Regions from separate parts of the Bacillus sp. EB106-07-01-XG149 genome, predicted to be linked through region 3. Evidence: riboswitches for the same ligand, from Rfam matches in the RefSeq annotation. Region 3 holds a riboswitch; each other region holds the start of a gene.
The links. Region 3 has a riboswitch for S-adenosylmethionine ahead of AC3WTA_RS26305 (methionine ABC transporter ATP-binding protein). Riboswitches for the same ligand answer to the same signal wherever they lie in the genome.
Positions count from the first base shown of each region.

Region 1: another riboswitch for S-adenosylmethionine. It lies ahead of AC3WTA_RS26960 (ABC transporter permease); the one in region 3 lies ahead of AC3WTA_RS26305 (methionine ABC transporter ATP-binding protein).
Region 2: another riboswitch for S-adenosylmethionine. It lies ahead of AC3WTA_RS21630 (methionine ABC transporter ATP-binding protein); the one in region 3 lies ahead of AC3WTA_RS26305 (methionine ABC transporter ATP-binding protein).

Region 1 covers NZ_JBYTDP010000012.1:61,445-65,689, forward strand. The annotation lists gene AC3WTA_RS26950 (ABC transporter ATP-binding protein) at 1-488, opposite strand, end outside; gene AC3WTA_RS26955 (ABC transporter permease) at 445-1,449, opposite strand; gene AC3WTA_RS26960 (ABC transporter permease) at 1,467-2,384, opposite strand; SAM riboswitch class I at 2,519-2,624, opposite strand; gene AC3WTA_RS26965 (DUF3951 domain-containing protein) at 2,807-2,968, shown strand; gene AC3WTA_RS26970 (hypothetical protein) at 2,987-3,490, opposite strand; gene AC3WTA_RS26975 (multidrug effflux MFS transporter) at 3,738-4,245, opposite strand, start outside.
Region 2 covers NZ_JBYTDP010000005.1:373,497-377,741, reverse strand. The annotation lists gene metQ (methionine ABC transporter substrate-binding lipoprotein MetQ) at 1-266, opposite strand, end outside; gene AC3WTA_RS21635 (methionine ABC transporter permease) at 290-955, opposite strand; gene AC3WTA_RS21630 (methionine ABC transporter ATP-binding protein) at 948-1,973, opposite strand; SAM riboswitch class I at 2,273-2,380, opposite strand; gene AC3WTA_RS21625 (hypothetical protein) at 2,506-2,850, opposite strand; gene AC3WTA_RS21620 (thioredoxin family protein) at 3,005-3,313, opposite strand; gene AC3WTA_RS21615 (toprim domain-containing protein) at 3,317-3,661, opposite strand; gene AC3WTA_RS21610 (hypothetical protein) at 3,743-4,099, opposite strand.
Region 3 covers NZ_JBYTDP010000011.1:26,653-30,897, reverse strand. The annotation lists gene AC3WTA_RS26310 (methionine ABC transporter permease) at 1-545, opposite strand, end outside; gene AC3WTA_RS26305 (methionine ABC transporter ATP-binding protein) at 535-1,554, opposite strand; SAM riboswitch class I at 1,678-1,783, opposite strand; gene AC3WTA_RS26300 (cysteine hydrolase family protein) at 2,024-2,587, shown strand; gene AC3WTA_RS26295 (hypothetical protein) at 2,832-2,969, opposite strand; gene pruA (L-glutamate gamma-semialdehyde dehydrogenase) at 3,160-4,245, opposite strand, start outside.

The DNA.
Region 1 (4,245 bases), on a different contig from region 3:
ATACGTTGCCTCATACCTCCGCTTAATTGATGTGGGTACTGTTCAAAACGTTTCTCTGCTTCATGTATCCCTAAATCATTTAATAAGTTAATCGCAATTTCTTTTGCTTCTCTTTTCGATTTTTTCTCATGTTGCAAAATCACTTCTGTAATTTGCCTTCCTACTTTCATCGTCGGATTTAAAGAGGACAGAGGGTCTTGAAAGATAAACGAAATATCTTCCCCTCGAATTTGATTCCATTCTGATTCTTGTAAATTCGTCAATCCTTGAGATTGGAAAGAGATGCTTCCGTCATCAATGTGAATAGATTCTTGATTTAATCCGACAATAGATTGTGCTGTAACACTTTTTCCTGAACCACTTTCTCCTACAAGTGCAACGATTTCACCTTCATTAATAGAAAAGGAAACATGCTTCACAATTGCTTGCTTACTATTCTCTTTTTCAACGGCCAATGTTACGTTTTCTAAAGATAAGAGCTGTCCCATGTTTTTTCTCCTTTCGATTCCGTTTTACAATCTTCGGATCAATTGCATCTTGCAAACCATCACCAATTGCATTAAATGCAAACATAATGAGTGCAATCATGATTGCTGGGAAGAATAATTGCCACCATTCTCCGCTTAGTAGTGTCCCGAGTGCATCGTTCGTCATCGTTCCCCAGCTCGCTGCTGGTGATTGTACTCCGAGTCCGATAAAGCTTAAAAATGATTCTGAGAAAATAGCTGCTGGAATTGTAAATGATAAATTTACGATAATAATGCCTGTTAAATTCGGAATGATATGTCCGTATATAATCTTCATATGCGATGTACCTAATCGCTCTGCTGCAATAACAAATTCTCTTTGTTTTAAAGACAAGACTTGCGCTCTAACGAGACGTGCCATGCCAATCCATCCTGTTAACGCAAGAGCAATTATAATTGTAAAAAGTCCTGGTTTCATCACGATCAATAGTAAAATAACAATTAATAAATATGGGATACCATATAACACTTCAATCCCTCGTATAATCCATTCATCTATTAACGTTCCAAGACGATTACGCCCTCTTACATATCCGCTAAAACCTCCGATCAGTACACCAAGACCTATGTCTAGCGCTGCTGCTACTAATCCAACTGTTAGTGAAATTTTTCCACCAGCCCAAGTACGCGCCCATATGTCTCTTCCTAAATCATCAGTTCCGAACCAATGCTCGCTACTAGGAGGTAAATTAGTTGCTTCTTTCACTTGTTCACTCGCAGTAAATGACGTTAAACTTTCGCCAACCAGTGAGAAAATAATAATTAGTAATAACGTCACTGCCCCTAAAACTGCTATAGGGTTTGATATAAACTTGCGAAACACTTCCTTCTTTCGACTAATCGTTTGCTGATCTTTATTTATCGTTAATTCTTTTTTCTCCTCATTCGTTAATAACTGTTTATTGATTTCATAAGCTCCCATTTAAATGTCCCCCCTCCTTACGTAATAGAACGAATACGCGGATCAACAATACGGTGAATAATATCTGTAATGAAAATACAAGAAATTAATAATGCACTATAGAAAATCGTTGTTCCCATAATGACCGGATAATCCCGGTTAAAAATACTATCTACAAAATATTTTCCTAGACCAGGAATGGAAAATATTTTTTCAATAACGAAAGTCCCTGTTAAAAGTCCAGCCATTAACGGTCCAACAAATGTAAGTACTGGAACAATCGCATTTCGAAGAGCATGTCTTATAATGATTTTCTTAATTGGTATGCCTTTCGCTATCGCTAGCTTAATATAATCACTCTGCAAAACTTCAATCATATTAGAGCGAACAAATCTTGTAATAACCGCGATTGGTCCTAACGCTAATGCGAAGGATGGCAATACCGTATGTTCGAATGTGCCCCAAGACGCTACTGGTAAAAGTTCAAATTGAATAGCAAATACTTGTATAAATAGTGGTGCTAAAATAAAACTTGGAATAGAAATACCGAGAATCGCGAGTAAGCTCACACTATAATCAATTACTTTCCCATGATATAGAGCTGCAAATGTACCTGCTGCAATTCCGACTAATAATGAAATAACAAGTGCTTGTAAACCAATAATCGCTGAGGGACCAAATCCTGTCGTTATAATTTCTGATACACCTTGACCTGTGGATTGAACAGATTCACCAAAATCAAAATGAACTACGCCATCTAAATAAGCAACATATTGATTCCATAACGGTTCATCAAGGTGATACTTCGCTCTCATGTTTTGTATCACTTCTTCAGGAAAGATTTTCGCATCTGATGAAAATGGATCCCCTGGAATGATATGCATAATCAAAAATGTTACTGTTGTAATGACCCATAGCGTGAACACCATAACCGATAGTTTTTTAATAACATACACTTCAATAACCCCCTAAACAAATGTGTTTACTTTGTTTTATTGACATATTTGTTCCTATTACTTTTCCGCTTCTTAAAACACAAAAAGCCTTGATCTTAAAAAATAAGATCAAGGCTGAATAAACGAAGGCCCATCACTTATCTTTCAAGACTTGCTTGCTGGAATTAGCACGGTGTTCCTGTTACAGAACCCGCTGCTGAGGTGTCATAGGGCCAGTCCCTCTACCTCTCTGGATAAGTAAATTGCTATATTATTATTTGGTTCAAATTGTATATTTTGAATTATAATTCTGAAAAAATGAAAAGTCAATCAAATTGGATATATTTAGAAAAATAAGTTTTTATTTCTTACTACTATAGAGTTACCCTTAACAATCCGTTATACTTGTCATCATCGGCTTCTATAAAGTGAAACTTTAATCAGTGGGGGTTTTACGGGATAAACTCTTTATTAAAAAGAAACGTATCATTTCTTTTTATACTCCATTCGATAATATTACCGGACAAATAACCTCTGCATTTCACGAAGAACAGAATGTATTAGTATCCGAGAATGAAGACGGAGATGGTAAGAAGAAAAAATAACCTTGCGCGTGCGCAAGGTTATTTTTTCGTTTCTGCTTGAAAACGTTTATAGTATGTTGATGCTGTTGCAAAGTTAATTTCTATATCACGAATCAATGATGAGTCTTCTTCTTTAGCTAACTTCTGTAATTTTTTCATTGCTTGTTCCGATTCATTCAAGAAACCAGCGTATACCTCATGTTCTTGCTCTTTCGACTTTGGAACACGAATTTCTTTACGTATATTATCAATATCTTCTAGCATGCTAGTCGTTACTTTTTGCACATCTTCTTTATAGTTAGCATTCGTTATTTCCTTACCGCCCTTTTCTTTTGCCACTTCAAATAACTGTAGTGCTTTATTAATTTCTTTATTCATTTTCATATCGTATTTTTCATGTACTGCACGGTATTCTTTCATCTCTTCTGTTTGCTCAGTAGATTGCTCTACCTTTTCTTTCGGTTCTTTCGTATCTTTATTTCCATTACATCCTGCTAGAAGGATCATACTTCCCATTACAGCAATACCCAAAACCTTCTTCATCTCTTCTTCTCCTTTTATCTACAGCTACTACTCATTATAGTTTCTTTTATCTCCACTTGTTATTATACCGAGAACATCCTACTTTTTACACTTAAGACGCTACCTTAATATACACACCAACATTTTTGTCACAGTATCGTCACTTTATGCAAATAACTTTTGCATCACCTTACAACACTGTATAAGTTATTTCAAAGAAATGAAAAAAGAGCTGATTCAACACATGTTTGAATCAGCTCTTTTTTTATTAAGCCTCTAAATTTTGTCTTTGTTGCAGTTCAAACTGCTTCTCACTTCTTCTGGCCATAAATAGATAACATAACACAGCACCAATTTCACAAAGAGCTATCACAACCCCCATCGGTAATGCGGTGTTGCTTCCACCAATACCTACTAACGGTGCAACAAGTGCTCCTGAAATGAACTGTAATAAACCTAATAAAGCCGATGCCGTTCCTGCAGCTTGTTTCTGGTTTCTCATCGCTAATGAGAAACCAGTTGTTGATACAACCCCGACACTTGATACAACAAGGAATAACGAACATAAAACACCAATTAAACCTATTCCTAGTACAATTGTCAGTAGTAAAGATAAACCACCAACAGCTGCAATAATAATACCGGAAACGAATAAAGTTTTCTCATTCACTTTCCCCGCTAAACGACCCGTAACCTGACTAGCAATAATAATACCGATACCGTTAATCGCAAAGAATAAACTAAATTGCTGTGGTGATGCTCCGTATATGTTCTGC
Region 2 (4,245 bases), on a different contig from region 3:
TCTAAATATGGAATGTGCTGGAAGTAGTTTGCATCTAAATCCTTATCCGCTAACGATTTATTTGGTAATACGTAGTCTTGGAATTTTTTAATTTCTAATTCAATTCCTTTTTTCTCTAATAAAGGTTTAGCCTTTTCTAAAATTTCAGCGTGCGGTACGTTAGAAGCCCCCACAACTAGTTTTTTTTCATCTTTATCTTTCCCGCCACAAGCAGCTAACCCAAAAATTGAAGTTGAAATAAGTGCTGTAAGTAATAATTTTTTCATTTAAAACATCCTCCCGTTTTTTATTATCGTTTATCTATTCGAGTCGTTAAACTATCACCAATCCACTGAATGAAAAATACAACTAGTAATACACAAATTGTCGCAACGATTGTTACATCGTTATTTCCTCGCTGGAATCCTTCTAAATAAGCAAGTGTTCCAAGGCCACCAGCACCAACAACTCCCGCCATCGCTGTATAGCCTACTAAAGCAATTGTCGTAACAGTAATACCAGATACTAATGCTGGTAACGATTCTGGAATTAACACTTTCAAAATAATTGTGCTTGTTTTTGCTCCCATTGCTTTCGAAGCTTCAATTACACCTTTATCAATTTCACGAAGCGCAATTTCAACCATTCTCGCGTAAAATGGTGCCGCTCCAATAATTAAAGCTGGAAGTGCTGCACTCGCTCCAAGAATTGTTCCAAGCAGAATCTTTGTGAATGGGATTAATAAAATGATTAAAATGATGAACGGTATCGAGCGGAAAATGTTTACGAACGCTCCAATCCCCGTGTTAACCGCTTTGTTTTCCCATAAATTATCTTTCGCTGTCATAAAGAGTAACAATCCTAAAATTAGTCCTAATACAAATGTGGCAAGAGCTGCGATTGCCGTCATATATAACGTTTCACCAGTTGCTTCTAACATTTGATTCCAATCAACATTTGCGATTAACTTATCCATGTGCAATCACCTCCAGCTCTACTTGATCTTGATGTATTCCCTCTATTGCTTGTTGAATCGCTGTTTCCTCACCATTTAAATGAACAACTAAACTACCGTAAGAGCCGTTATTCGTTTGTGCTATATTTCCTTGCAAAATGCTAACTTCTATATCACTGCGTTGCATTAATCTTTGAAGTACTGGTCTTTCTACAGCTTCACCGATAAACTGCAAACGAACTACTTTACCATCTGGATACTTTTCAATTAAACTTTCAATCGTTTCATTTGTATCTTCAGAATCCGTTAACTGCTGTACGAAGCGTTTTGTAATGTCTTTCTGCGGATTGCGGAATACATCAAGTACTGGACCCGTTTCTACAATTTTTCCTTTCTCCATTACCGCCACTCGATTACAAATCTTTCGAATCACATGCATCTCGTGTGTAATGAGTACAATTGTTAAACCGAGACGCTTATTAATATCTAATAATAAATCTAAAATTTGATCTGTCGTTTCTGGATCAAGAGCTGACGTTGCTTCATCACATAAAAGCACTTGTGGGTTGTTAGCTAATGCTCTTGCAATCCCAACACGTTGCTTTTGTCCTCCGCTTAACTGAGATGGATACGCGTCCCCTCTTCCTTCTAATCCAACAAGATGAATTAACTCGTCGACGCGTTTTCTTCTCTTCGCCTTATCGACACCTGCAATTTCAAGTGGGAACTCGATATTTTCGCGTACAGTTCGTGACCAAAGTAAATTGAAGTGCTGAAAAATCATTCCAATTTCTTGCCTTGCCTTACGAAGTTCACTCCCTGTAATTGCTGAAATCACACGATTTGCAATTGTAATTTGGCCAGAAGTTGGTTTCTCTAACTGATTGAATAATCTGATTAAAGAACTTTTCCCAGCGCCACTATATCCGATAACACCAAATATTTCACCTTTGTCTATTTTTAAATTGGCATTATCTACAGCAGTGACATCACCGCTTTTTGCTTTATATATTTTCTTTACATTTTCTAACAAGATCATGATGTTCACCCCTTTTTTTGTTTAAAAAGCGTAAGCGGCTCGTTTAGAACAAGAGGACGCCCGAATCCCTGACGTAGAGGCACTTTTTGCCTCATAGGAAGGGATGAAACGACCGACTGTTCTAGCCGCTGAAGCTAGATTTTTGGTCGACTCCGCAATTTTTTATGTTTAATGCGTGTAGTCCACCGTTATCACTACTTTTATTATTTGAATGTCCTCCACATTCAAACAATAAAAAAACCTTTCCGCTTTAGAGAAGCAGAAAGGTTTATATGCGTATATAACAACATTATCCCTCTCTCTCATCTCTCAAAGCATTTGCTTTGCAGGAATTGGCACCATTTCAACATAAGTTGACGGTTGCCGGGCTTCACAGGGCACAGTCCCTCCACCTCTCTTGATAAGAGAAATCAGATTACATTTTCGTCTGATTTGTAATTTATGAAATTGTCTATATTTTATGAATTGAATTGTATCAATATCCATACGCCATGTCAACAGAAATTTTCGTAAAAAAAGAAACTTCAGACTTTTAAGCACCCACTGACATCGGTTTACATATATGAAACATCGATTCGACTAATAGCATCGTTCGATACGTTCCTGAATATTGTACACGTCCATCGTTCATTAACATTTGCAACCTTACATTGCCGTTCACCAATTGTTTTACATCTTCCTCATCTAAACAAACGATTTGCTCTGTTCCTCGTTCCTCATGTAGCAGCTCTATATAATCTCTTGAAATTTGTAGCGAACAACTTTCATCTCCAAAGCGGAAATTAACAGTTTTTTCTCCTTGTCTTAAAAGCGGCTCTAAATGATATTGACCATTAGCGTAATTTACAAATGATTGCAGCAAAGAATATAATTTCACCCTAAATCACATCCTTCATATCACTTTCTATTACACATACCATTCCCTCTCACTAAAGAGCAATCCTGTTACTTTCGCTCGACAAATACTGTAACCCCCCTGCATCTCGACATATTTCCCGAGAAATATGTCGAGGCGGCAAAAACTTTGCCGCCTACTTTAATTCCGTATATAAATATTCAACCGAATGAAATGCATATATCTTCTTCATGAGTGTCCCATTTTCAAAAACAAGTAAACACGGTACACTTTCGATTCCATACTCTTTCGCTAAATGCGGAGCATAATTTAAATCTAACATTCCAATTTTCAAGTCTTCAATTGTCATCTCAACGACTGTTAACATCTTTTTTGCTAATTGGCATGTTCCACACATTGGAGTATATACATATAACACTGTTTTTTCTTCGTTCTCTATTAGGGCTGTAGCTTCGGCTCCTGTCCAATCAATCACTTCTATCATTCCTTACCGTAAATATTCTGTATAAACGTCAATGTCAGCTCCCCATAATACATTTGCTAAGTGTGAAGATGGCGCAGTTGCCACTTCTCGGTACGAGCGATCAATATAAATATGCTCTGCTTGCGGAAATTCTTTTCGAAACTGTTTCCTTAACTTTTCTCCAGCATCATCAGCATCCACTAGTACATACACTTCCTTATCAAAAAACTGATCAATGAGCTCATCCATTTTCGACAAACCAATTGTACCATTTGTACAAACAATTTCCACCGGTTCACGAATAATAGATTCAATCTTTCTTCTATCTGATTTACCTTCTACAATAATGACTTTTTCCACATAAATCATATGTCATCACCCGATCACCATATACTATACAACCTTTAACTTAGTATATAGTATATTCGTTATTTTCATGTTGTTTCCTGTTTATTTTTGCAAAAGAAAAGCGGAAGCGGCTCGTTCAGAACAGGAGGGCATTGGAACTCCTGAACTAGAGGCGCTTTTTGCCTCAAGTGAAGGAGTGAAATGACTGACTGTTCTAGCCGCTGGAGCTGGATCACAAAGAAAAGCGCAAGCAGCTCGTTCAGATTGTGAGGGGGATGGAGCTTCTGACGTAAAGGCGCTTTTTGCCTTACAGGAAGAAGCGAAGCCACCGAACAATCTAGCCGCTGGAGCTGGATCATAAAGAAAAGCGCAAGCAGCTCGTTCAGATTGTGAGGGGGATGGAGCTTCTGACGTAAAGGCGCTTTTTGCCTTACAGGAAGAAGCGAAGCCACCGAACAATCTAGCCGCTGGAGCTGGATCATAAAGAAAAGCGGCACCGACTGTTTAGCCCTGTTGGCTAAGGTTCTTTCGTACAGAAGACGCTTTTTTGTCTTCTCGTGCGGAAGGTTCTTAGACATGAAGGGCTAGGAGGTGGAGCTGGACAA
Region 3 (4,245 bases):
TATGTCATCGCTAAGTCACCAAGACCGCCACCACCGACAAGCCCAGCAACTGCAGAAAATTCAATTAAACCAACTGTCATAAACGTAACACCTAAAATCAATGGCGCTAACGCTTCTGGCACAAGGATTTCAAAAACAATTCTAATTGGTGAAGCCCCCATCGCTTGAGCTGCTTCAATGACTCCCTTTGGAACTGAAACAAGGTTTGTTTCAACCATTCTAGCAATACCGATTGATGCAACTAACGTCATCGGAAAGATTGCTGCTGCTGTTCCAATCGTCGTTCCGATAACACTTCTTGTTAGTGGGCTTAAAGCTACTAAGAAGATAATGAATGGAACCGGACGAATTGTGTTAATAATGATATTAAGAATAGAAAAGACCCATTTATTTTCTAAAAAGTTCCCTTTTCTCGTTACATATAATAGTAAACCTAGAGGTATACCAAGAATTGTAGCAAATATAAGGGTTACAATTACCATTAAGAGGGTATCCCCCGTCGCATCTACTATGCGGGGCCAAAATATACTCCAATCAACTCGCATGAGCTTCTACCTCCTTCAGCTGCACTTGTAGTCGTAGATGTTGTAATGCTTTTTGAATTTCTTTCTGCTCACCTTGCAGTTCTACAAGTAGATTTCCAAATAGCACATTTTGAAGTTCAATAATATTTCCGTACAGTACGTTTACATCGACGTTATAGTTTTTCGCGATATATGATAGTACCGGCTGCCCTGTCTCTTCACCAGTAAATGTTAAGCGATAAATTTGTCCACCATTTTGAATTTTCCCTAGAACACTTTCCGGTAAATGATCATTAATAATGGAGCGTACAAAGTTTTGAGTTGTCTTTGTTTTTGGTTGTGTGAAAACGTCAAACAGTTTTCCTTCTTCAATAACCTTTCCCTTCTCCATTACAGCTACACGGTGACAAATTTCTTTCACAACATGCATTTCATGTGTAATGAGTAGAATCGTTACATTGTATTCTCGATTTACTTTCTTTAATAAGTTCAGAATCTCTGTCGTTGTTTCTGGATCTAAAGCTGATGTTGCCTCATCACATATAAGAATGTCTGGCGATGTTGCAAGTGCTCTAGCAATGCCAACACGTTGCTTTTGACCACCTGATAGTTGCTCTGGATAATAGTTTGCTTTATCTTCTAATCCTACAAACTTCAGCAGTTCATTTACTCTTTCTTTTATCTCATTCTTTGGTACTTTCGCTAACTTTAATGGGTATGCAATATTCCCAAACACTGTTCTTGAATTAAATAAATTAAAACTTTGAAAAATCATCCCGATTCTTTGTCTTAGCTTTCGTAATTCTTTCGTCGATAGTGATGTAATATCTTTATCATCTATTGAAATCGTTCCTGCCGTTGGTTTCTCTAACATATTTACTAGGCGTAATAACGTACTCTTTCCAGCGCCACTAAAACCGATGATACCGAAAATTTCGCCCTTCTCAACTGATAACGTTACATCCTCCACCGCATGAACAGATTGCCCACCTGATTCATATACTTTACTTACATTGTTAAAAGAAATCATTTTCTTCCCTCCTATATGCTGTAAAAACTTGAAGTAGAGCTTTCGAGGTAAAATAAAAAGTGCTCTCCTTCTTATCAACCGTAAAGATAAGAAGGAGAGCACTTATATGTACTCGTTCACATCTTCTCATCTTCCAAGCCTTTCATAGGCTTGCTGGAGTTAGCACGGTATTAAAAAACCCGTTGCTGAGGTATCGTAGGGCCAGTCCCTCCACCTCTCTGGATAAGAATGTATCGATTTAATTGTCGTTTAATTAATTCTCATTATAGAACTCAGAATAATAAGAGTCAATACATTTTTTAGAAAAATATTAATTATCCCTCTATTAAAATTTTCAAATAAAAAATCACATACAATAATGATTTTTAAAGTTATGTTAAATTCTCCTCCTTCATATTTTTTAAAAGGAGAATCCTTTCTATAAATTGAATACCATTATTTGAATATGAAATCGGAGGAAGATAAATATATGAAAACAGCTCTTTTACTCGTTGATATTCAAAATGATTATTTTCCACATGGAAAGATGGAATTGCGTAATCCAGTAGAAGCAAGCCAATATGCTAGTCAGCTGCTACAACTCTTTAGAACGAAAAACGAACCTATTTTTCATATCCAACATGTAGCAATAAAAGATGACGCTACTTTTTTCCTACCCAATACAGAAGGTGTACATATTCATGAAAGCGTACGTCCACTTAGAGAAGAAACCGTTATACTCAAACATTATCCAAATAGTTTTCGCGAAACTGATCTTCTAGAACAATTACAACGTTTAGACATTGAGCACGTCATCATATGCGGGATGATGACTCATATGTGTATTGATGCTACCGTAAGGGCTGCTTTTGATTTCGGCTTTCCATGTACCGTTATACATGATGCTTGTGCTACAAAAGATCTTTCTTTTAAGAATGCTACTATACCGGCCGTTTATATTCATAACACAATTTTGGCTAGTTTAAATGGAGTATATGCAACTGTAATGAGTACAGAGGAGTTTTTGGCTACAAAAAAACACTCCCTTCAGTGAGCAAAACCGAAAAGAGTGTTTCTTGTCAAACCATAGATTTTCTTTCAAATTGTATTATACAGGAAATTCTTAAAATGAATACTAAAAAATATGACTAATAAGTCAACTTTTCTCGTTGTTTTGTTTCTATTTACATGTTTATCCCGATATTAATAGGGTTTAGCTAGTTCTAAGTACCGAATAGTAATATATGGTACTTAGAACTGGTTTCTCCTATCAAAAACGTAACATATTATTTATCTGTTTATTTTTGCTTCTTTTTCAAATACTCCGCACGCAATTTTTCAATTTGCTGCTTTTTATCAAATTTGGCAGGCGTCTGTTTTTCATGAAACTTTGCCACGGCTACCTGACTTTTGTAATCCAATTGATATTTTCCCACTTTGTTCACCTACTTTTCTTGTCTTTAAAGAGAATCTATTCAACAAATATAGTATACCTTATTTACTGAAGTAAACCTTATTACTTTATTAGTTTTTCTACTCATATCTATCTTGATCCAAATATAGAAACTTTTTCAAAAAAAAAAAAAAGAGATCTTCGCAGACTGCGAAGATCTCTTCTACTATTTCTTATAAAGTTTCAGAAGTAGTTTTTGCTTGCATGTGAAGTGCTAAGTAGTCAGGGCCACCAGCTTTAGAGTCTGTACCAGACATGTTAAAGCCACCGAATGGTTGGTAACCTACGATTGCACCAGTACATCCACGGTTGAAGTATAAGTTACCCACGTGGAATTCTTCACGTGCTTTTTCAATATGGTCACGGTTGTTAGTAACAACAGCACCTGTTAAACCGTATTCTGTATTGTTTGCAATTGCAAGTGCATGATCAAAGTCTTTTGCTTTACAGAATGCTACTACTGGTCCGAAGATTTCTTCTTTCATTAAGCGAGCATCTTCTGCAACGTCAGCAACGATTGTTGGTTGGATGAACCAGCCTTTAGAATCGTCTCCTTCGCCACCTGTTAAGATTCTACCTTCTTCTTTACCAATTGCAACATAGCTCATTACTTTATCGAATGCAGCTTGGTCATTAACAGGACCCATGTTTGTACCTAATACAGCTGGGTTAGCAACTGTTAATTCTTTCGTTAATTCAACAGCACGATTTAATACGTGATCGTATACATCTTCATGGATTACTGCACGAGAACATGCAGAACATTTTTGTCCTGAGAATCCGAATGCTGATGCAACGATAGATTTAGCTGCTAATTCAAGATCTGCTTCTTTATCAACAACGATTGTATCTTTACCACCCATTTCAGCGATAACGCGTTTTAACCAAATTTGGCCTGGGTTTACTTTCGCTGCGCGCTCATAAATACGGATACCTACATCACGAGATCCAGTGAAGCTCACGAAACGTGTACGAGGGTGATCTACTAAGTAGTCACCAACTTCAGAACCATTACCTGGAACGAAGTTTACTACGCCAGCCGGTAAGCCAGCTTCTTCTAATACTTCCATGAATTTCGCTGCTACTACAGGAGTTGTACTAGCTGGTTTTAGTAATACTGTGTTACCAGAAACTAAAGCAGCTGTTGTCATACCTGCCATAATTGCGAATGGGAAGTTCCAAGGAGAAATGATAACACCTACTCCTAATGGAATGTAAGAGAAACGATTATATTCAATTGGACGGCTTTCTACTGGAAT